2 linked regions of the Bdellovibrio bacteriovorus HD100 genome follow. The protein of the gene in region 2 interacts with the protein of the main gene of each other region in a pairwise test. Links are inferred from orthologs where the notes say so. Each region holds a gene or a part of one and is shown on either strand. Other genes may lie near its edges.

What was found.
Region 1: the proteins of secD (region 2) and pheT interact in binary tests that used the Escherichia coli proteins (3 or more experiments, as listed by UniProt). The link is inferred for Bdellovibrio bacteriovorus HD100 from one-to-one orthologs.

Annotation. Positions count from the first base shown.
Region 1 is NC_005363.1:1,565,884-1,576,505, forward strand. What follows is about bases 6,928-10,048. They hold pheT (phenylalanine--tRNA ligase subunit beta), read left to right. Parts: upstream 6,928-7,327; coding sequence 7,328-9,769; downstream 9,770-10,048. Other genes in these bases: pheS (phenylalanine--tRNA ligase subunit alpha), read left to right, coding at 6,928-7,331; BD_RS07460 (integration host factor subunit alpha), read left to right, coding at 9,875-10,048. Also shown: BD_RS07410 (hypothetical protein), read left to right, coding at 1-371; mvaD (diphosphomevalonate decarboxylase), read left to right, coding at 368-1,348; BD_RS07420 (mevalonate kinase family protein), read left to right, coding at 1,338-2,225; BD_RS07425 (DNA alkylation repair protein), read left to right, coding at 2,252-2,989; BD_RS07430 (TrmH family RNA methyltransferase), read right to left, coding at 3,027-3,782; BD_RS07435 (hypothetical protein), read right to left, coding at 3,791-4,204; BD_RS07440 (winged helix-turn-helix domain-containing protein), read right to left, coding at 4,201-5,328; BD_RS07445 (16S rRNA (guanine(527)-N(7))-methyltransferase RsmG), read right to left, coding at 5,328-6,194; more of pheS, read left to right, coding at 6,306-6,927; more of BD_RS07460, read left to right, coding at 10,049-10,207; BD_RS07465 (MerR family transcriptional regulator), read left to right, coding at 10,179-10,622.
Region 2 is NC_005363.1:2,127,964-2,140,423, forward strand. What follows is about bases 3,715-6,679. They hold secD (protein translocase subunit SecD), read right to left. Parts: upstream 6,062-6,679; coding sequence 4,367-6,061; downstream 3,715-4,366. Other genes in these bases: secF (protein translocase subunit SecF), read right to left, coding at 3,715-4,357; yajC (preprotein translocase subunit YajC), read right to left, coding at 6,061-6,402; tgt (tRNA guanosine(34) transglycosylase Tgt), read right to left, coding at 6,603-6,679. Outside these bases: BD_RS10185 (hypothetical protein), read left to right, coding at 1-332; BD_RS10190 (DUF366 family protein), read right to left, coding at 415-984; 7-cyano-7-deazaguanine synthase QueC, read right to left, coding at 990-1,685; single-stranded-DNA-specific exonuclease RecJ, read right to left, coding at 1,682-3,409; more of secF, read right to left, coding at 3,419-3,714; more of tgt, read right to left, coding at 6,680-7,757; tRNA preQ1(34) S-adenosylmethionine ribosyltransferase-isomerase QueA, read right to left, coding at 7,762-8,802; BD_RS10230 (DMT family transporter), read left to right, coding at 8,886-9,734; BD_RS10235 (hypothetical protein), read left to right, coding at 9,807-10,229; BD_RS10240 (FMN-binding glutamate synthase family protein), read right to left, coding at 10,760-12,256; BD_RS10245 (outer membrane beta-barrel protein), read right to left, coding at 12,402-12,460. UniProt on the Escherichia coli protein: Part of the Sec protein translocase complex. Interacts with the SecYEG preprotein conducting channel. SecDF uses the proton motive force (PMF) to complete protein translocation after the ATP-dependent function of SecA.

The sequences.
Region 1 (10,622 bases), 560 kb from region 2 along the record:
CCCACGAACATCTGCGCACGCTGCCGGTGTTCCCGACCGCAGGGCTTGAAAGCGCCATGCTGACGATCCGTGAAGCTTTCGACAAAATCGACAGCGCTCGCTTTGTCGAAGGTGTCAAAGCCTATGCCCAAGAACTGTTAAAACTGAATTTCACCTGTGAACCGACGCTAAAACTTTTGTCTGACATCCGTCAAATTCCAGGAGTCAAAGCCGCCAAAGGTTGTGGCGCTTTGGGGGTGGATGTGATGGCGATTGTGACGGCCAAAGGTGAAACTGCAGGTGTTAAAGCCTACTGTGAAAGCAAGGGCCTGTCCGTGCTTTCTTCCTCTGATAAAATCTCGTCCGGACTTCAGGTCCGAGGTAGCCTATGAAACAAGTGACTGTATCTGCTCCATCCAATATCGCCCTTATCAAGTACATGGGTAAAATTGAGGGCTCTGGCAATAAACCGACCAACGGTTCGTTGTCCTATACTTTGGAAAACCTGCGCACCTATGTTCGCCTGACTGAAGTCGACGGCGCACAAGATCAGTGGAAACCCTTGGTTCGTGAAGACCTGCAAAAAATCGAATTGTCTGAAAAAGGCCAGCAGCGCTTTATCAAGCACCTGCAAAATCTAAAGGACAAGTGGGGCATAAAACAAAGTTTCCTGATTGAGTCCGCGAACAATTTCCCATCAGACTGCGGTCTGGCCAGCTCGGCTTCCAGTTTTGCGGCCCTGACTTTGGCGGCGGCAGAAATGTTCCAGCAGATCAACCCACAGCCGTGGGGCACGGATAAAAAATATCTTTCCGAGCTTTCCCGCCAGGGTTCGGGTTCTTCCTGCCGTTCCTTGTTCACACCGTGGGCGTTGTGGCAGCATGAGTACGCCGAGCCGATGGCGTTTGAAGTCAAAAACCTGCACCACATGGTGGTGATTGTCGAAGACTCTAAAAAAGAGGTTTCCAGTTCTGAGGCGCACAAACTTGTGACCACAAGCCCGCGTTTCACCGGTCGTCCAGAGCGTGCGGAATTGCGCCTGAAAGACCTAAGCATGGCCTTGCAGTTCAATGACTGGCATATCGCGCGTCAGATCGTCTGGGATGAGTTCATCGATATGCACCGTTTGTTTGAAACCAGCACGCCGTCTTTCACTTATATGAACGATGGATCCAAAAAGGTTCTGGAAGATTGCCAGGCGTTTTGGAACAAATGGCAAGATGGCCCTTTGGTGACCATGGATGCGGGTGCCAACGTGCACTTGTTGTTCCGTCATGATCAGAAAAAACAGTTCGCGCAGTATCGTGAGCATTTTGAAAAGGACTTCAAGGTCATGGCCTTTGAAGGTGTGAAAGACAATGTCCATTGATTTCACCTGCAAAGCCTTTGGTAAATGTATCATAGCTGGTGAGCACGCGGTTTTGCGTGGTGTACCGGCGGTGGTATTTCCCATCCAGTCCCGCAATCTGGATTTAAGTTATTCCCGCGGCGAGCAGCCGTTGGAACTGCGTCTGGTCGGGGATCACGGCAAAGAATTGCAATTGCTGGTGTGGGGCGTGCTTGAAAAGGCGTGCGAGCTTAAAGGCATTAAACGCTCCGATTTAAAAGGCACCTTGTTGCTGGAATCCTCCATTCCTGTGGGGGCGGGCATGGGCGCTTCCGCCGCGCTTTGTGTGGCCCTGACCCGTTGGTTGGGATATCTGGGGTATGTTGTTGAAGAGGACTACTATGAATTCGCCCGCAATTTGGAAAACCTGTTCCATGGTGAATCCAGCGGCGTTGATATTGCCGTTGCCTTAAGTGGTGAAGGTCTGCGTTTTGTACGTAATGGCGAAAAGAAGCCTCTGACCCCGGCGTGGAAACCGCACTGGTACATCTCTTATTCTGGCAAACGCGGTGTCACCGTGGATGCTGTGAACAAGGTGAAAGACCTGCTTCTGAAAAATCCCACAGTGGGTGAAAAGATCGATCAGCAGATGGCTGAAGCCGTGGGCATCTTGGAAACAGCCCTGAAGATGGATGAAAAAACAGGCCTGCCAGTTTTGGCAAAAGCCCTGACCCTGGCAGGTGACTGCTTTGAAAAGTGGGACCTGAACGAAGGCGAACCCGCAAAACACATCGCCTGGCTCAAAGAACAAGGCGCCCTGGCCGTAAAACCAACCGGTTCTGGCGGTGGCGGCTACGTCTTGTCCCTGTGGACCTCACTGCCCCCGGCAGAAATCCAATCTCAATTAATCCCCTGCTAAAAGGTGCCTGGTTGAAGGCGGCGAGCATGAAGAAAAAGTCAGGCATTTCGCAAGCATTGTCAGCGGTATCGCAGCTGCAAAAGGACGTTCAAAGTCATGCGGATGCCAGTCGCGCCGTCGTCTTGCAAAGATTCTTCAAAACCGGAAAAGGCGAGTATGCTGAGGGCGATGTCTTTTTAGGTCTGACCGTTCCGCAAAGCCGTAAAATCGCCAAAAAGTATGCTTCCGCTCTTAGTTTGAAAGAGCTTGATAGTCTGGTGAAGTCCGCGAATCACGAAGAGCGTCTGATAGCTCTGCTGATTTTGGTGTCGCAGTTTCAAGAGGCCACTGAAAAAGAACAAGCCCGTATCTTTAAGCTTTATATCAAGAATTCAAAGTACGTGAACAACTGGGACCTGGTGGACACCTCCGCACCAGCCATTGTTGGTGGCTATCTGCTGAGTCGAGATCGTTCTGTTTTGCAGAAACTTGCGACATCCAAGAACCTGTGGCAGCGCCGGATTGCCATGCTGGCGACTTTTCATTTTATCTATAATGGCGAGTCCGCCGACACACTTAAGATCGCAAAGCTTCTGTTGAAGGACGAGCACGACCTGATTCACAAGGCGGTGGGTTGGATGTTGCGGGAAATGGGTAAAAGAGTCAGCGAAGAAAAACTGCTGAAGTTTCTGGATCAATATGCGGCCAAGATGCCAAGAACGATGCTGCGCTATTCTTTGGAAAAGCTGCCTGCCGAAACACGCAGGCATTACATGAATAAATAAACAGGCGCAGTTCACGCCTGCGCCATGACTGAACGGGTTAGCGGTGCTGACAAGAATAGCTGTACAGTGCAATACTGCCAGCGACGGTGGCATTCAGGGATTCCACACTCTGTGTAGCTACAGACAGGCGCTGCAGGTTCTTAATCCCACTGAAGCCAGGACCTTCTTCGCCCAAGGCAATACGCACATTTTTAGGCCATTTGAAATTCGCGACACTTTCGCCCTTCATGTCCAAAGCATAGATCTGATCATTGTTGGAAACAAAGTCTGCAAATTTACCGATCTTAAACAACGGCAGTTTCAGCAAAGCCCCCGCGGAAGCCTTGATCGCTTTGGGATGGTACGGGGAACAGCTTTCTTCGGTCAGAATCATTTTGCTCGCACCAAATGCCAAAGAGGAACGCGCCAAAGCGCCCAGGTTGGAAGGATCGCCCAAGGGGGAGATCACTTCCAGGCCTTCAGCTTTTGCAGTTGTAAGCGGAGCGATCTCTTTCGGTTCCAGAACCAGAAGATTGTAGTGCGTGCCCACGACGTCAATTTCGTTAAACAGTGCTTTGGGCAGTTTGAAAACCGGGATGCGCTGGCCTTTAAGCTTAGGCGCGGTCATCGTCACGGACTTCAGGTCCTCGTGCACGATTTCACCCTTGATGCGGAAATTCGGGTTTTCCAAAAACTCTTCGATCAGCTTTTCGCCCATCAGAATAAATTCAGAATGCTTTTTAATTCCGCGCGCAGAGCTGAGGTCGCTCCAGCGGCGGAAATGGTCGTTGGTTTTAGAGCTGATTTCAATCACGGCTGTTCCTACTCGCGGCGGTAAAGTTTCAGGTCGAAGTATTTCTGCGGACCTTTGATGATACGAATCTTGGTTCCGTCCAGGTCTCTGAAGACAATCACGTCATAGAAGTGGGTCGGATCCATGGCGATCTTACCATAGAACAACGGACCGTCCGCCTCCAGCCAACCGGTGGCTTTGTGTGTGAACAGGGCATGGGACTTGATGCGCAATGTGGACAGAGCGTCGCCTTCACGCATTTCCAGATTCACAAACCAGATGGAGTTGTGATCATAAGCCACCCAGTCGCCCTGGAGCTGTTCGCAAGTGACCGGAGTCAGTGAAACAAACGTTGGCCATGGAATGACGGGGTCACCACCCGGGCCGCGGGCATGGGCTGAAATACTGAAAACAGCGAGAATTACTAACAGGAGTGTTTTCATAAAGTAGCTTCCTCCGATTGTCTGAAGTGCACAGATGATTGCGGATTAAAGTAATAACCTTTGCGGTCGCGCAAGATGTATCTTGGGCTTTCCATGTCAGGCTCAAGCAGGGCGCGCAGACGTTTGATCGAAACGTAAATCAGATTGTCATGCAGTTCAGGGTCATAAGCCTGCTGCCAGATGATTTCTATCAGATCTTCCTTGGAATAACGGGTGCCGGCTTTTTTGATGAACAATAAAGCCAGGTCAAAAAGAATATGCTGATTGCGGAAGTCAATCAGGCCCTTGGTGCGCTCCTGAACACTGCGTGCTGCCTCGTCGATCTGGAAATCAAACTGAGGTGCATTGCGAACAATATCTTCAGGGCACATTTGACGGATGAATTTATAAACGCGTGGCAGACGGGCTTTGTCCGTTCCACGCAGCGCCAACTCTGCATAAATGCGATAAGCTTCTTTGTTACCCAGTTCGCGGTTCACATGGGCCATTTGCGCCAGGATACGGGAAATCAGCAGGTGGAAGCCATGCAGTTTGGCTTGTTCATAGCAGTCCCACAAAAGATCATTCGCCGCTTCCAGTTTGCCGGTTTGCGTGAAGATGTGTGTGCGCAACAGACGGGACGTCAGCTGCATTTCGGCGTTATCCATTTCAGCCAAAATGGTGTCGAGCTTGTTCAGCTGCAGCAGGCTTTGCGGGAAGTGGGCTGGTTCAAAAGCGCGGGTCATTGCATTGGTGAACAGGGCGCGCACCAGTGTGTCCAGGTCGCCAGTTTGCGTGGCTTTGGCGATGGCCGAGTTGATGTAGTCTTCGGACTCTTGAATTTTACCGTTGGCCAAAAGCCAGGAGCCGATCAGGTTTTCGGCCATGGCCTGAAGGCCCTCGTCAGAAGAGTTGCGGCTTAATTTCAGAGTTTGATCAATCACGGATTGAGCTTCAGAAAGCTCTTCCAGTTCATGGCAGCATTGGAAGTACAGGCGGGCGGACTCGATCCAGTCTTGGGAAAGTCCGCGGGCCGAAGCCTCCACCATGGCTTCTTCACTCAATAAACGGGCCTCGTGCAGCGCCCCTTTACGGTGCTGCAAACGTGCCAGTTGCAATGAAGTGTTCTGGGTGGAGTTTGACATCAGTACTTAGCCCAGCGTCTTTTTTCTTCGTTGGACAGCTCGTCCATCAAAAGCTCTTCGCCTTCGTCTTCTTCCGGCAAAGGCATGTTTTTGATTTTTTCATAAACGACCAGACGGCGTTCGTGCGGAGTTTGCGGCAGGGAATACGCCACGTCCTGAACCAGTTTGTAGTACTCGCCCCAGTCTTTTTTGGCGGCTTCAATTTCAGGACCCACGCCGGGGCCTTTCATGAAGTAAACGCGGCCGCCGATTTCAAGGCAGCTCATCACGTTCCCCAGGGTGTTGCCGATATCTTCAACCGCGCGGGTGATGGCGCCGCGAACCGGATAAACGCAATGTTTGTTGATGTTGCGGCCCAGAATGTCGAGGTTTTTAAGATTCATCTCGCTGCGGACATGCTTGAGGAATTCCACACGGCGCTGAACGCCTTCACCCAACAGGATCTGTTGATCCGGGTACATGATTTTAAGTGGAATTCCCGGGAAGCCAGGGCCCGTGCCCACGTCCAGCAATGGGAACTGCAGGTCGGTGTATTTCATGATGATGATGCTGTCGATGAAGTGTTTGATGGCCACATCACGAAGTTTCAGAAGTCTTGTGAAGTTCTCTTTTTCCTGATTCAGCATCAAAAGGCGGTAAAAGTGCGCCAGTTGCTGTCTTTGGCTGTGGCTGACCAGATCAAATCCGTGATTGCGGAAGACATCAGCAAGGCGGTCATTGGCCTCATGGATGTCATAGATCGTCTCTGGTTTCTTATGGCGGCCCATGTTGGAGGTCGCAGGAGGTGCGCCAGCGCCTTTGGACCCATGACGGGCTTCTTGGCGGGCTTTATACGGGCTGTAGTTGGTCTTGTTCTTATGGGCCATAGCAGTCGGGGGAACATAGGTCTAAAGGCCTTAAACCTCAAGTCTTTTCTGCGCCGTGTGTAAAAGCTAAATGCTTGAAAATACGGGCCTCCGGAGGGATATTGAGAACCTATGTCGACGACCAAACTTGATTCCATCAAAGATAACGCCCTGGCGGCCTTTAAAGCGGCCCCCAGCTCCAAAGACCTCTATGATCTGAAAGTTCAGTACCTGGGTAAAAGCGGGTCCCTGACTGAAATCATGAAAGAAATGGCTTCTTTGCCGAAAGAGGAAAAGCCTCTGTTTGGTAAAAAAGTAAATGAAGTGAAGCAGCTTCTGGAGGCCGCTTACACCGAAGCAGAAGACGCTCTGAAAAAGAAAGAGATCTCTGCCAAAATGGCGGCGGAGGAAATCGACATGACTCTGCCGGCGTTCTCCCAGCCAAAGGGGACCGCGCACCCGGTGAATATCGTAGTGGAAGAAATCTTCACCGTGATGTCCCGTCTGGGTTACAGCATCCGCACAGGTCCGATGATCGAGAAGGATTATTATAACTTTGAAGCCCTGAACATTCCGGCGGATCACCCCGCACGTGACATGGCCGACACCTTCTTCGTCGACAAAACCCACGTTTTAAGAACACACACGTCTCCGATTCAAATCCATTCTTTGGAAAATGAAGAGCTTCCATTGCGTGTGATCGGGACGGGCCCGGTGTTCCGTTGTGACAGCGATATTTCTCACTTGCCGAACTTCCATCAGATTGAAGCTTTGTGCGTGGATGAGAAAATCTCCATGGCGGACCTGAAGGGCACCATCAGCTTCTTCGTGCGTGAGTTCTTCGGTCCGGGTCTGAAAACTCGTTTCCGTCCAAGTTACTTCCCGTTCACCGAGCCTTCTGCGGAAGTGGATTGCTCGTGCCCGATCTGTAAAGGCAAAGGCTGTTCTTTGTGCAAACAAAGCGGCTGGATTGAAATCGGCGGTTGCGGTCTGGTGAATCCGAAAGTGTTCCAGGCGGCAAAAATTGAATATCCTAAGTGGCAGGGCTTTGCCTTCGGATTTGGTGTTGAGCGTATGGCCATCATCAAGTACGGCATCGAAGACATCCGCTTGTTCCCTGAAAACGACGTAAGATTCTTAAGGCAGTTTGTAAAATGAAGATCAGTTTAAAATGGCTCCATGATTATGTTGATGTGACCGAATTCTTCCAAAAGCCGGAAGTGCTGGCGGAAGCTTTGACCCGTGGCGGTTTGGAGGTTGAAGAAATCACCAATCGCGCGAAAGACTTCAATCACGTGGTGATTGGTCACATCCTTGAAAAAGACAAGCATCCGAATGCGGATAAACTTTCCCTGTGTCGTGTTTCCACGGGCGAAGGTGTGGTTCACCAGATCGTGTGTGGCGCACAAAACCACAAAGCGGGTGACCGTGTGATCGTGGCGTTGCCGGGGGCTGTATTGCCGGGCAATTTTGCGATTAAAAAATCAGCGGTTCGTGGTGTGGATTCTGCCGGCATGCTGTGCTCTTTGAAAGAGCTGGGCTTGGCGACGGAATCGGAAGGCATTGCGATTTTGCCTGCGGATGCTCCGGTGGGTAAAGCTTATGCGGAATACGGCGGTTATGACGACGTGACTTTCGAACTGAAAGTGACGGCGAATCGTGCAGACTGTCTGTCGCACTTCGGTTTGGCGCGTGAGGTTTCCACTTTGTTCGGTAAAGAGCTGAAAGTGCCTTCCTCTGAGCTTAAAACCAATGGCAAATCCAGCAAGTCTGAAATTGCATTGGACGTCAAAGCCTTCGATCTGTGCCCTCGTTACGCGGGTCGTTTCTTGAAGGGTGTGAAAGTGGGACCAAGTCCTGCCTGGTTGAAAGCGCGCCTTGAAAGCGTGGGCATGAACTCCATCAACAACATCGTGGACGTGACAAACTACGTGATGTTGGAGCTGGGTCAGCCATTGCACGCCTTTGATGCGGCTTTCATCAACGGAAAAAAAATCATCGTGGACCGTGCCGTCGCTGGTGAAAAATTCATCACTCTGGACGGAACTGAAATCGCTCTGAACGGCGCTGAACTGACTATTCGTGATGTGAACCATCCGGTGTGTCTGGCGGGTGTTGTGGGTGGCAAAAACTCGGGCGTTTCTGATTCCACGACCGAAGTCTTCCTGGAAGCGGCTTACTTCCTGCCGATGAGTGCGCGTAAAACTTCACGTTCGCACGGTATCGACACGGATTCTTCTTACCGCTTTGCCCGTGGTGTGGATCCAGATGGAACTTTGCGCGGCTTGAACCGTGCCGCGGCTTTGATTTTGGAAGTGGCGGGTGGCGAAGCTTATGCTGATCATCATGACTTCTATCCAAATCCGGTGAAAAAAGCGCCGGTGGATATCACCATCAAAACGGTTTCTGACCGTTTGGGTTATGAAGCTGAAGAGCACAAATTCGTCGACTTCATGAAACGTCTGGGTTGTGAAATCAACAAAAAGGGCGAGACCTTCACGGTGCTTCCTCCGACCTTCCGTTTCGACATCGAACAGGACATGGACCTGGTTGAAGAGTACGCTCGCCTGAACGGGTATGAGCATATTCCAGAGGCATTGCCGGCTTTGGCGGCAGCTCCAAGCTTCCAGGACAAGACTTTCATGTTGAACCGTACCACCAGCGAACTTTTGCGTGGTGAGGGCTTCCAGCAAGCGGTGAACTTTGCCTTTGTTGGTTCCAAAGCTCAAAAAGCATTCTTGGGTTCTTTGGAGGCCTTGAAAGCGACGGGTCTGGCAGCCACGGAAAAGGAAATCCGCATCTTGAATCCTCTGAATGAGGAAATGGATGTGATGAGAAGCTCCTTGAGCTTTGGTCTGTTCAAAAACCTGAACCATAACTTCCACTCCGGCAACATGCAGGGTCGTCTGTTTGAGATCGGCAGCACGTTCTTTGTTAAGGATGACGGAAGTTTTGCGGAAGGCAGCCGTGCCGGGATGGCTATCTGGGGTCGCGCAAGCAACCTTTGGAACAAATCCCTGGATTATCCGGTTGTTTATGAACTTAAAGCGGCAGTTGAAGTTCTTTTGAAGTCTTTGAATATCTCTTCTTACACCTGGGTGACTCCGGCGAATAAGTCCGAGGTTCCGGAGTTCCTGCATCAAGGGCAGTTTGCACAGCTTTTGGTGGAAGGTAAGAAAGTGGGCTTCATCGGCACACTTCATCCGCTTCTGCTTGAAGACAATAAGATCCGCGTTCCTGCGGCTTTGGCCGAATTGGATCTGGATCAGCTTTATAAAGGTCAGCCTCGTCCATACCGCATCCAAAGCGTGTCCAAGTTCCCGATCGTGGAGCGTGACTTCGCCTTTGTGATGCCAAAAGCCCTGAAAGTCGGCGATGTCCTGAAAGACATCCGCAAGGCCGGAGCAGGTTTGCTTCTGAACGTGGACGTCTTTGACCTGTACGAAGGCGAGAAGATGGAAGCAGGCAAAAAATCCGTAGCGATTCGTATTTGGCTGCAGGATAAAAATGCCACACTGCAAGAAACCCAGATTAACGAGACAACAACCAAGATTCTAGAGAGTCTGAAGAAGAATTTTGACCTTTCTGTGAGATAAATTCTTGATTGTTTTCAGTTAGTTGTTACGATTTTATGTAGCACTTGAAGAATTTTAATGGAGTGAATGACTATTATGGCAGGCCAGAACTTAGGTAAATCAACTGTGACTAAGGCCGATATCGTCGAGAACGTATATCAGAAGATCGGTTTCTCCAAGAAAGAGGCTTCTGAATTGGTGGAACTTGTTTTCGACACCTTGAAGACTGTTCTTCAAGATGGCGAAAAAGTTAAGATTTCTGGTTTCGGTAATTTCGTTGTTCGTGGCAAGAACGAGCGTATTGGTCGCAACCCGCAAACCGGGGAGCAGATCAAGATCTCTGCACGCCGTGTTCTTACTTTCCGTCCGTCTCAGGTTTTGAAGGCGATGTTGAACGGTGAAGAGTACGCTCACTTAAAAGATGAGGACGATGATGATGACTACGACGACAATGAGTAATCCGTCCCTGGAAGCTGACAGCTCCGAGCTGTCGCTAGGGGATCATCATATTGATTTTGTCGAAGAGACCGAAAAAGCCACTTCCGTTCCTGTGACGGCGGCGACTCCGATTTCCATCCCGGCGATGCTGTGTGATGAGAAGCTTCTGGAAGAAATCAATGCCATTCCGGACAAAATGGGTTTCAAGATCGGCGACGTGGCTGAGATCCTGGGCATCAAACAATACGTTCTTCGTTACTGGGAAACAGAGTTTGAAGTTCTTCGTCCGAAAAAAGCCTCTAACAACCAGCGCATGTACACTCGTAAAGATGTTGAAAACGCGCTGTTGATCAGAAAGCTTCTGCACCGTGACCGCTTCTCTATCGAAGGCGCAAGAAACGCGATGAAAGAGCTGAAAGCTCACGTTAGAAAAGAA
Region 2 (12,460 bases):
GCGCCTTTCACACTGAAATCACCGTGGACAAAGACCAAAGCGTGCACGTTTATCTGCTGGATATGAACTTTGCAAATCCGACCATCAAAGATTCCTCTGTGGCTGTGACCGCAAAGAATAAAAAGTCCGAAATAAAATACACCTGCTCCGTGATGGGCAATGACCACTATCACTGCATCCCGAATGGAAAAGTCCCGGCCAAAACGAATTTGATTGTTCAAGCAACAAGAGAAAAAGCCGTAGGCAACGAAGCCGTTTACAAACTGCCTCTACCAGCCTTCAAAGAATCGAAAAAGGAATCCAAAAAAGAAGACCACTCCCACCACCACTAAGCAAAAACGTGCTGGGCCTAGGCGGCTCAAAAAGACCCAGATGCAAGGCGGAGGCGAAGTCAGATGGGCCTTTTTCAGCCGCCTAAGGGACGGGGCGGACTTTTTGGGTGGCTATGGTAATGGATTCGAATTCGCGACGGAACAGGGACATCAGGTCTTCAGCCACGCGCACTGGATCCAATTGCAGATCCTGCAAAGACAGGGTTTCAACCGGAGTGCCCTTGTTGGTGACGTTCATCGCGAAGTGAACCATCACGGACACTGGCGAACGAGTCGCAATGCTGATGCTAAGTTTTTTGGTATCCAGATAGATATCATCGCCGTCACGGCGAACTGATTTGCCGGTCAGAAGACCCTTCCCGTGAGTCTGCACATAGTCTTTCGCAATCGAAGCAAACAGGCGCTGCAAAGCCACGCCTGAAAATAAATCCCTGTCAAAGACCTCGATAATAAAATGAAGCATTTCATCGGACTGGATCACCGCTTTTTCAAGCAGATCCTCACCATCCACCATGTGATCAAATGGGATAGAACAAGCCCCCACCCACGACACAATGGAGGGCCCCAGAATTCCATGATCCAGATACGCAAACAAAGAACGTAGCTGGGAACCGTCATAGGCAAATTTCTTTTCAATAAATGAAGTTTCCATCCGCACTACTCCTTAAAAAGATGTTTCACATCAATGTTGGCTGAAGCAAAAGCCCGTTTGGAACGAAGACAGGATTCACACTGCCCGCACCACTTGTCACCCGAGAAGTAACAAGGCCAGATCAGCTCCCAGGGAACTTTCAGGCCCTGCCCCAGGCGAACGATATCCGGCTTTTTCAAGTGAGCCGTATAACAGCCCACCGTCACGTGATTGGACGTGGAATACCACAGGGACTTAGTCGCTTGTTCCAAAAATTCACGGGAATTGTCCGGGAAGGTGGCAGCCTCTTCGGCATTAAATCCCGGGATCACGGCATCGGCACCCAATGCTTCGGCGTAAGCCGCTGCGATATTCAAAAAAATCCCATTGCGATTGGGAACCCAGACCGACTTGGCCGTCTCTTCAGATTTTTGCTGATTGTCGATTTCAACGGCAGATCCCGTGGGAACGGCCTGATCCTCGACCAGCAAAGAAGACTTGTTAAAATCCTTGAACCACGGAAGCTCGACAACTTTATGCGGAATCCCCAGATGCTTGGCGATGTTCGCCGAAGCTTCCAGTTCTTTCTTGGCGGCGCGCTGACCGTAATTGAAAGTCAAAGCCAGAACAATTTCATGATGGTGTTTGATAGCCTCGTAAGCGTTCACCGTCGAGTCCAAACCCGCCGACAAAAGCACTACGACCTTTTTGTTTTTTTTCATGTGGCTGCCTTTAAATCCCGAATAAGAATCTGAACTGTCTTTTGCCCGGCAAAATAGTTCCACTGCAGTTCACCCAGAACATGGTAGAACCCTGGCACATTCGTCAAGGTATCCAGCTGGCGCGGTGTCGGCGTGAACAACAAAGCTTCCGCGGAAGCCCCGCCATCGGCATCAGCAATCTTCAATCGAAGATGACCGCCCTTCAGCTCGCGCTTGGACAAAACCTGAACATTGGTAAAATGAATCAAAGGAATCGAGAACCCCGCCCCGAACGGACCGACGAAATCATACCACTTCATCAGAGCTTCGCTGACTTCGGAAAGCCCGGCTTCAACATCATAGAAGATTTCAAGCGGTTTTGGCTTTTCGCGCAAATCCGAGAAATGATCCGCTAGTTTCCCCACGAAAGTGGAAACCTTGGTTTCAGCAATTTCAAAACCCGCCGCGGCCGAGTGACCTCCGAAACGACTGAGCAATTCCTGCGCCGAAGACATCGCTTCCACCAGGCAGGCTTCCTGACCTTGTGGCAAACGGGCACTGCCCACGATCATGCCATCATCACCCACCGCACCCACAAAGGCCGGTTTGTTATAGACTTGGGTCAGCTTGGTCGCGATCAATCCAAGAACGCCTCGATGGAAATTTCTGGAAGCCACAAAGACGAAATCCTGATGAGGCCAGCCTTGAAGTAATTGTTGAGCTTCAGCTTCCGCATCCCCCTGCAACTGCACGCGGGTGGAATTATTCTTCATCACTTGTCGAACCATATCGCGGGCTTGGCTTGGATCATCCAACAGGAATATATCAATCGGAAGAATGCCGGATTCCATGCGCGAAAGCGCATTCAGTTTTGGAGCAAAACGAATTGCCACATCCTGACTGGTCAATGGGCGTCCGGTCAGATCCAATTCTTCAAGCAATGCTCGAAGTCCGGCGCGCTTGGTTTCAGCCAGCTTCACCAGGCCGTGTTTTACCAGCACGCGGTTGTCATCCACCAGCGGAACCATGTCTGTCAGAGTGCCAATGGTAAAGTAATCTAGTACCTCTTTTAAATCCCAATTGTTTTTAGGCAGTTGTGGATGATCGTGGAAGTGACGTTTCAATCCACGCAAAAGATAGAAGGCAACACCGGCACCACAAAGATAACCCAATCCCGACGGACAATCGCCTTGATTGGGATTCACCACCACAAAGGCAGAAGGAATGGTATCGGCAGGCAAATGGTGGTCGGTCAGAATAACATCCACACCCAGTTCATTGGCTTTATCAATCGCCGCGTGCGCGGTGATACCAACGTCTACAGTGATGATCAGACTGACACCTTGCTTTTTCAGTTCTTCCACAGCATGGGCATGGAAGCCGTAACCTTCAGCCAGACGTTTGGGCTGATAGTGCAAAACATCGGGGAAACCCAAGGCCAGCATGCCGGTTTTCAGCAACGCCAGACCGGAAGTTCCATCCAGATCGAAGTCAGCATAGATGCAGATTTTTTCTTTATTCAGGTACGCCTGACCCAGGCGCTCAAGAGCTTGAGACATCCCCTTAAGTACAAGAGGATCTTTCAAATCAGCGAGCTTCGGGAAAAGAAGCTTCTCAACATGGGAAGCTTCGGCAAAACCGCGGGCTGCAAGAACCTTCGTGATGAGCTTCGGCCATTGCCCCTCGACATTCGAGGGGATGACTGGCTCATTTTCAGATTCCCGCAGCGTCCACAAAGGATTCATGAAAAACCCTTAAGCCGCTTTAGCTTTTTTGAACTGGAGCTTGTCCATCAAAAGTACGAAAGGAGCCGCTACGTAGATAGAAGAGTAAGTACCGAAGAAGATACCAACACAGATAGAGAACGCGATGTCTTCAACTGTGCCATCAGCAAAGATGTAAAGGCAAAGAGCAGATACGAAAGTGGTCCCGGACGTGATCAAAGTACGCACCAACATTTCGTTGATGGACTTGTTGATAACGAACTTAAAGCCCTTGTCGTGGTTACCAGTGTCAACCTCACGAATACGGTCAAATACGACGATGGTGTCATTCAGAGAGAAACCAATCAGTGTCATGATCGCAGCCAGGATGGACACATTCACTTCTTTACCAACAAGAACGAAGACCGCCAAAGTGATCACCGCATCGTGGAACAAGCAAAGCACTGCGCCCGGAGCGAACTTGTAGTCAAAACGAAGTGCCACGTAGATCAGGATCACCAGCAAGCAATAGAAGACTGCCAGCAAACCGTTACGCTTCAACTCTGCCCCCACTTGAGGACCCACAGTATCAATACGACGGATGTCCGGATTGGAAGCAACAAACTTTTCTGCAATGATACCACGAACCTTACCCAAGTCCGCATTCAGGATTTCATTGGTTTCTTTGTCCGTTTTACCTTCACGGCCCTGGAAACGAATGATGAATTCGTTGCCTTCACCGAAAGATTGAACACCCACTTCACCCAAATCCAAACCCGCGACAGAATCACGAACCTGATCAATGGTCACACCCTGGTCAAACTTCACCTGGATCTCAGTACCACCTTTAAAGTCGATACCGTAGCTGATGCCGTGAACTGCAAGATAAATCAAAGAAGCAACAACCAGGACCAGGGACACGCCCCCGAAGAACCAGGCTTTACCGACGAAATCAAAACGTCCAAAGGATTCTGTATTTTTATTAGACATATATACCTACTAAACCGACAACTTCTTAAGGTTGAACTTATTCACCAAAGTATCAACGATCACCTTGGACACAAACACGTTTGCGAACATGGACGTCACGATACCGATCAAAAGAGTGACCGCGAAACCACGCACCGGCCCTGTACCGAAGTACAACAGAACCACAGCGGTTGCCGCCGTCGTCACGTTGGCATCGATGATCGCAGACATCGCACGGTTGTAGCCTTCAGCCACAGCCACCTTGATTCCATGCCCCATTCGCAGTTCTTCCCGGATCCGCTCATTGATCAGAACGTTGGCATCAACTGCAAAGCCCACTGTCAATGCGATACCCGCAATACCTGGCAATGTCAGAGTCGCACCGAAAGTCGTCAACAAAGCAAAGATACCCAGGATATTCAGACCCAACGCCACGGAAGCCACAACACCCATGGATTTATAGTAAGCAATCATGAAGATAATGATGATCGCCGCACCAACATAAGAACCCAGTTTGGCTTTACCAATCGCATCGGCACCCAAAGTAGGCCCCACACGACGCTCTTCAAGTTGCTCCAAAGAAGCTGGCAACGCACCCGCACGCAGGGAAGTGGAGATCATTTTCGCCTCTTCCATCATGCCGTTACGGTCACGTCCGCCACCCAAAGTGATCACCGCTGAACCACCCGCGATACGATCACGGACACTTGGTGCAGATTTAACGATCTTATCCAAAACGATGGCCATTTGTTTGCCCACGTTATTGCCAGTCAGATCCGCGAACTTCTGAGCACCCGCAGAGTTGAATTGCAGGGACACTTGTGGAGAACCGTATTGGTCATAACCCACGAAAGCGTCATCCAAAGCGCCGCCCCCAAGGTCTGTGTCAGTTTTCAGAAGATAAGGGATGGCACCCGCATCGATAGTCGTCGCATTCGGAGCTTTTTCAAAGTAAACAACCGTTTTTTCAGGAAGTTTGCCAGCCAAAGCCTCGTTCACGCGAGTCACATAATCTGAATACTTGGTGTTTTCCATGTTGAAATTGCCGGCTTTTTCAACTTCGGCAATCATCACCTGAAGTTCCTGAGGTGTCTTTTCATGGGACACGATCATGAAATCCAGTTTCGCAGTTGTGTTGATAAGCTGTTTCGCTTTTTCAGCGTCAGCCATACCCGGCAACTGGATCAGGATGCGGTTGGCACCCTGCTGGGAAATCGAAGGCTCTGCCACACCGAATTCATCGATACGGTTACGGATGGTTTCGATGGACTGCTGAATAACACGATTTTTGTAGTCATTCAGGTAAGCATCGAAGTAACGAGCCGTCACAGATGTGTCTGTAGAGCTCACAACCTGCAAAACAGTTGAATATTTGTCGGAAATGAATTTCTCAACAGCAGCTTTACCAGCGGCATCAGCCACCACAACCTGAACCTCTCCGGATTCTGGCTTTTCGGACTTAACGTCAGCATAGGCCACGTTATCCTTGGTCATTTCCGCTTTAATGGTGCTGATCAGACGAGTGGTGCTTTCTTTAACCACCCCATCCACGTCCACACCCATAACAAGGTGCAAACCACCCTGAATGTCCAGACCATAATTCAGCTTTTGCTTCGAAGGCCACCAGGACACTTCCGACAGATTTACCAAGTTAGGCAATACCCACACCAAAGATGCGGCAACGCCCAATACTGCTACAAACGTTCTCCAGCGAAGACCTTCCATTATTTCTTTTCCTCTTGAGTTGCTGCTTTCTGAGATGTTGCGATCTGGCTGCGAAGCATTTTCACCTTAACACCGTCTGCGATCTCCAAAGTCACAAACTGTTCAGTGATGCCTTCTACACGGCCCAGGATGCCGGAGGAAGTGACAACTTCGTCACCTCTTTTGATTTCAGTCAGGAACTTCTGGTGTTCTTTCTGACGCTTGGACTGAGGGCGAATGATAAGGAAATAGAAGATGACGAAGATAAAGATGAACGGCACAAACATTTCGAAAGCCGATGGCTGGCCGCCAGGAGCTGCTGATTGTGCATGAGCTGTGGATACAAGAAGTCCGTATAACATTGATTCCTCCATAAACTGACAATTCTAACTGACGTTAAAATTCAGCATTATTCTTGGGAAGAATCAATACTTTAGTAGAAAGTCGATCAAAAAGGTTCGGATGCAAGGCGGAGGGCCTTCCCGCAGCGCAGGCGTGCTCTCTGCACGCCGGAGTGAGGACAAGGCCCGACAACGCAGCAGGCGGGCCTTTTTCATCGGCTTTAAGAATCTTTCTTGGCGAAGCGTGTTAAGCAGAAATCACGATACTCTGCCCAACGGCCCTGGGCGATAGCCTCACGCGCTTTTTCCATCACTTTCATATAGAAATGAATGTTGTGGATGGTGTTCAGACGGGATCCCAGGATTTCTCCACTCATGAACATGTGACGCAGGTAAGACTTGGAATAGTTCTTACAAGTGTAGCAATCACATTCCGGATCCAAGGCTGAAGGATCTTCCTTGTACTCAGAACGTTTGATGCTGACCTTGCCGTTCCAGGTGTAAATTGTCCCGTTGCGTGCCACTCTTGTAGGCATGACGCAGTCAAACATATCCACGCCGGAATCAATTGCGATAATCAAATCTGTCGGCGTTCCCACGCCCATCAGATAACGCGGTTTATTGGCTGGCATTCTTGGCGCCACATCCGGCAGCAACGCATGCATCAAATGCATCGGCTCCCCGACACTGAAGCCACCCAAAGCATAACCCGGAAGGTCCACGGAACAGATCTGCTCCATGGATTTCAAACGGTGCTTCAGGCTCAAACCGCCCTGTACGATACCGAACAACAGACTTTCCTTACGGGTCATCGCCGCCTGAGAACGCAGCAACCAGCGATACGTCAACGCCATGGATTTTTCGATCTCTTCATCGGTGGCCGGATACTTCAAGCACTCGTCAAAGGCCATGATGATGTCTGAACCTAGGTCCATTTGGATTTCCATGGATTTTTCAGGAGAGATAAAGTGCTTCGCGCCATCAAGATGCGAACGGAACTCCACACCCTCTTCAGTCATGTTGCGAAGCTGGGACAAGGAGAACACCTGGAAACCGCCAGAGTCCGTCAAAATCGGACCATGCCAGTTCATGAACTTGTGCAGGCCCCCCATGCGCGCGATGGTTTTTTCACCAGGACGCAAATGCAAGTGATAGGTATTCCCCAAAACAACCTGAGTGCCGCAGTCTTTCAGTTCTTCCGGCGTCATGGCTTTCACTGTGGCTTTGGTCCCCACGGCCATAAATACAGGCGTCTGCACCGGACCGTGCGCCGTCATCAGCGTGGCACGACGGGCATGGCCGTCAGTCGCGTGAACTTTGAATTCACCCAGTTTCATAGTTGCATCTGTTGCTGTGGAATTGTGACCGTCCAACATAACCTCACCCTTCGTGAACTGCCGACTTTGCGGCCGCGACCCAAACTGTCAGATCGCCATAAGAAAAGAGCCGGAACTTTCGCTCAATGGCCCATTGATAGCAAGCTTTTACTCGATTCAAGGAAGAAAATCCGGCGACCAAAGCCACCAAAGTCGACTGCGGCTGATGGAAATTCGTCATCAGACAATCGACCACTTTGTACTGATATCCCGGCTGAATCAGCAGCTTGGTAAAACCACTGAAACCAGTTTCGGACATCGCGCCCAACAGACCTTGCGCCGCACTTTCCAGCGAACGACTGGTGGTGGTGCCCAGCGACCAGATCTTACGACCTTCCGCCTTGGCTTTTTGCACTGCCGACCAGGTCGCCGCAGAGATTTCGACATACTCTTCGTGCATATCGTGATCATTCAAATCTTCCGCCGTCACCGGCAGGAAAGTTCCCAGACCCACATGTAAAGTGACTTCCAGAACTTTCACTCCGCGGGATTTCAGACCTTCGATATCCTCTGCAGAAAAATGCAGGCTCGCCGTCGGAGCCGCGAAACTGCCCGGATTTTTATTCCACGCCGTTTGATACCAGGATTCATCAGCATCCACCGTGTGGCGCTGTTCACGGGCTTTTTGAATGTAGGGAGGCAGTGGCAATTCAGCCACTTTTTGGAAGTAGTCTTCGCTGACTTCCTGACTCAGCCGAACGGTTTGCGGGCGGCCTTTTTGCTGCAAAGTCATCTGCACACCCAAAGGAAGCTCCAGCACAGAGCCAATTTTAAATTTCTTGGACGGGAACAAAACCTCCCAGTCCGTGGCATTGATCTGTTTCAGAAAAAGGATTTCAACGTCGCCCGAAAATACCCGGCGTTTCAGAACACGGGTGTTATTCACGACCAGCACATCGCCCGCCGGAATTCGCGACAACAAATCCTGCAGACTGATTTCCTGGGGCTCCAATTCACCTTCCACCCACATCACGCGGGACGGCCGCACAGGGGACGTGGCAATAAGCTCTTCAGGGTAGGAAAAGTCCAAATCGGTCAGTTTCATAGGTGGGCTTTGATACCATAAAACGCCATGGCGCGGCAGTTTTTTGTGGCCCGGCCCTATGGAAAGGGTTTAAAACAACAACCATGACTTTAGGACCCCTGTTACTTTTACTCTCTGCCCTGCTCCATGCAGCCTGGAATGGCCTGGCCAAAGCCTCTAAAGACAAGGAAAGCTTCCTTTTTCTGACCATTTTACTGAGTGGTTTGCTGACAGCGGCCAGCCTGCCAATCAGCGGGACGGGGTTCATTTTTCCAGACAACCGCGCCTTTGCCATCGCTGTTCTTTCAGGCGTTTTTGAGGGGTTCTATTTCCTGACGTTGTCCAAAGCATTGCGAGCTTCAAGCCTTGGGAAATCCTACGCCATCATGCGCGGAGGCGCCATGGTGCTGGTGTGGATGTATTCCACCGTACTTTTGGGGGAACGGGCCCACGGACTGCAGTTCCTGGGAGCTGTTTTTGTGCTTTTGGGAATTCTGGCCATGAATTTTCAGGATCTGCTGAAAGGAAAACGGCAGAATCTGAAAAACGATATCTGGGCCTATATCAGCGCAATCTTTATCGCTGGATATCATCTGGCCTATCATGAGGCCCTGACCGAGAACACCGATCCAAAACCTCTCTTTTTGGTGGCAATGATCGTATCACTGCCATTTCTGCTTTACGGAATCCGCAGTGCTCCTTGGCAGCGCTTAAAAGCCACCATGACTTCACACCCGGCCCGGGTTCTTTTGTGCGGCAGTTTCGCGACGGCTTCGTTTTTAATTTTCCTTTACGGCCTCAAAGTTTCCGCACCGGGGTTTGCGATTTCGCTGCGCAACTCCTCGATCTTTTTTGCGGTTCTCTTTTCGGTATTCTTAAAAGAGTCCCTCACCCGAACCCAAATCCTGGGGGCGACCACCATCGGACTTGGCGCTTTGCTGCTAAGCCTTTAAAAAAATCTGGACTGTTTGCGGAGTTCAGCGTCTCCTATCATTGTTATTTCACAACAAAAAGGAATGCTTCAAATGAACAAGGTCTCTCTTCGCTTAGGTCTGATCACAGCAGCCACTCTTTTCACCGCAGCCTGCGCCCACCACCCGGATGTTCGCGCCGGAGCTGACGGCGTTCACCGCGTCGTCATCGCCAGCGAAGACACCGAACAGGGCTCCCGCGAAGCCATCCGTCAGGCAAACAGCTTCTGCAAAGAACGCAACCAAACAGCCGCTTTCATCAACGAAAACTCCCAATACAAAGGCGACTATGATGAAAAGACTTATAAAACCGCAAAAAAAGCCAGCAAAGCAGCCCAAGTCCTGGGCAGCGCGACCTATGTTTTGGGTGGCCAAACAGAATCCACCGCCGGCGGGATCGTAGGCCTAGGCGGCGCCGTCGCCGACGGAGTTCTGGGTAACGGCTACAACGTCGAAATGAAATTCAAATGCATGTAAAAAAATGGGCGGGTCGTTGATCTGCCTTTAACACGACGATTTGGGGCCCGAGCTAGGCCCCTGTCGGCGCGCCGTTCGGCACGGCATCCTGCCTCGTCGCTTCCGCCTGCGGCGGAGGGCCATCCAGGCCCCGCGAAGGCCTCTCTCTGGCCGCCAGGGTCCTTCCTCGCTCCCCAAATTTTGCTATTTACGAACGAACAACGCCCCTGATTTTCGGCGCCAACCTACACAGCTCAGTGCAAAAACAAAAAAATATAAAACAGAGAGTCACGCGCGCGGGCACGTTTAAAAAAACGAAAGCCAAACTGTTTTTAGTAATGAGGGCCTTGAGCAGAGGTCTTTAAGCCTGCCCGAAAGCGGGCCTTCGGTGGCGCATGGGGGAGGTGGGCCCTCCTGTTGGAGGGTGCCGACCTCGAACCGGGACGCAGTCCCGGCACCGATTGAGCATGGACGGTGCCGCTGTAGCGGCAGGCTTAAAGGCCTCTGCTCAAGGCCCGCCCCCGCTCGAAGTATTTGTATTTAGATTTGTTTTAAACGCCTGGATGGATTTCGGCGTAGGTCTTAATGGTGTCGTCTTCGACACGTTTGTACAGGTGGCTGCGGTTCAAGTCTTGGTGACGGGCCACACCCATCGCGCCGATCACGTGGGCTACGGATTCCAACGTTTCCTGATGGAAATTCTTCACACGCACGCGCTTGGTTGGGATGTGCAGACCGCGAACCAGATTTGGATCTTGAGTTGCAACACCCGTCGGGCATTTGTTGTTGTTACAGCGAAGGGCCTGAATACAACCCAAGGCCAGCAGCATGGATCTTGCCGCGTATGTCGCATCTGCGCCCAGGCACAACAACTTGATGATATCAAATGCCGTCGTGATCTTACCGGTGGCGATGACTTTGATTTTGTCCTTCAAGCCGGCTTTTTTCAGCGTGTCGACAACGATCACCAAAGCATCCATACCTGGCATGCCGATGTAATTGGTGAATTCCAGCGGCGCAGCACCTGTTCCACCTTCGGCTCCATCCACGACGATAAAGTCCGGATAGATTTTTTCAACGGACATCAGGCTGACCAGCTCTTCGAACTCATTGCGGTGGCCAAGGCACAGTTTGATCCCGATAGGCTTCCCGCCGGAAAGTTCACGCAGCTTTGTGATAAAGGCCAGCATGCCGCGGCTGTCGCTGAACGCCTTGTGGCCCGGAGGTGAAATCACATCCTTACCCATTGGCACGTTACGGATATTGGCGATTTCCTGGGTCACTTTTTTCCCGGACAGCATACCGCCATGACCGGGCTTTGCGCCTTGAGAAAGTTTAATCTCAATCATCTTCACTTGTGGGTGAGCCGCGTTTTTCTTGAACAATTCCGGATCAAAATCACCGTCATGAGTGCGGCAACCGAAATAACCCGTTCCGATTTGCCAGATCAGATCGCCGCCCGGCTCCAAATGGTAAGGGGAAATACCACCCTCGCCGGTGTTGTGCGCAAACCCCCCGTCTTTGGCGCCACCGTTCAAAGCCAGAATGCTGGCCGTGGAAAGAGAACCAAAGCTCATCGCAGAAATATTCAAAAGCGACATGGAATAAGGCTGTTTGCACAGATCCGTCCCGATCGTAACACGCAGATCTTTGCGATCGACATGCTTTGGATACATGGAATGAGTCACGAACTCATAGCCTTGCGCATACACGTTGTGCTGGGTTCCAAATGGAACCGTGTCCAACACTTTCTTTGCACGCTGATAAACCACGGAACGCTGTTCACGGTTGAACGGTTTTCCATCGGTGTTGGATTCGATAAAGTATTGATTTATTTCAGGTCGGATGGATTCCAGAATATAACGGAAGTGACCAAACACCGGGAAATTCGCCTTGATGGCATGACGATTCTGATGGAGGTCGCGGAACCCCAGCAGGAAGAAAGGCACAAACAAGAACAGGGAATAAAGTCCTGGTGTCCAATAAAGATAGAACAACACATTCAGACCCACTGCCACCGCAAATGCGATATAAAACTCTCTTCTCATTTCAGCCTCAAGACCCTCTCGCCTAATAAACTGTGTGCTTGCCGACAAGTATCGGACACAAAGCACAGCCAATCTAGTCCAACTGGACTGAAAAGGCAAAAGGGAAAGACCCGGCTGACACCGGGTCTTTCTTTCATCTTAAAACTTAGAATGTCAGAGGAAAGCTCACACTGAGCAGACCGACCTTGTTCTTGAACTTGCCAA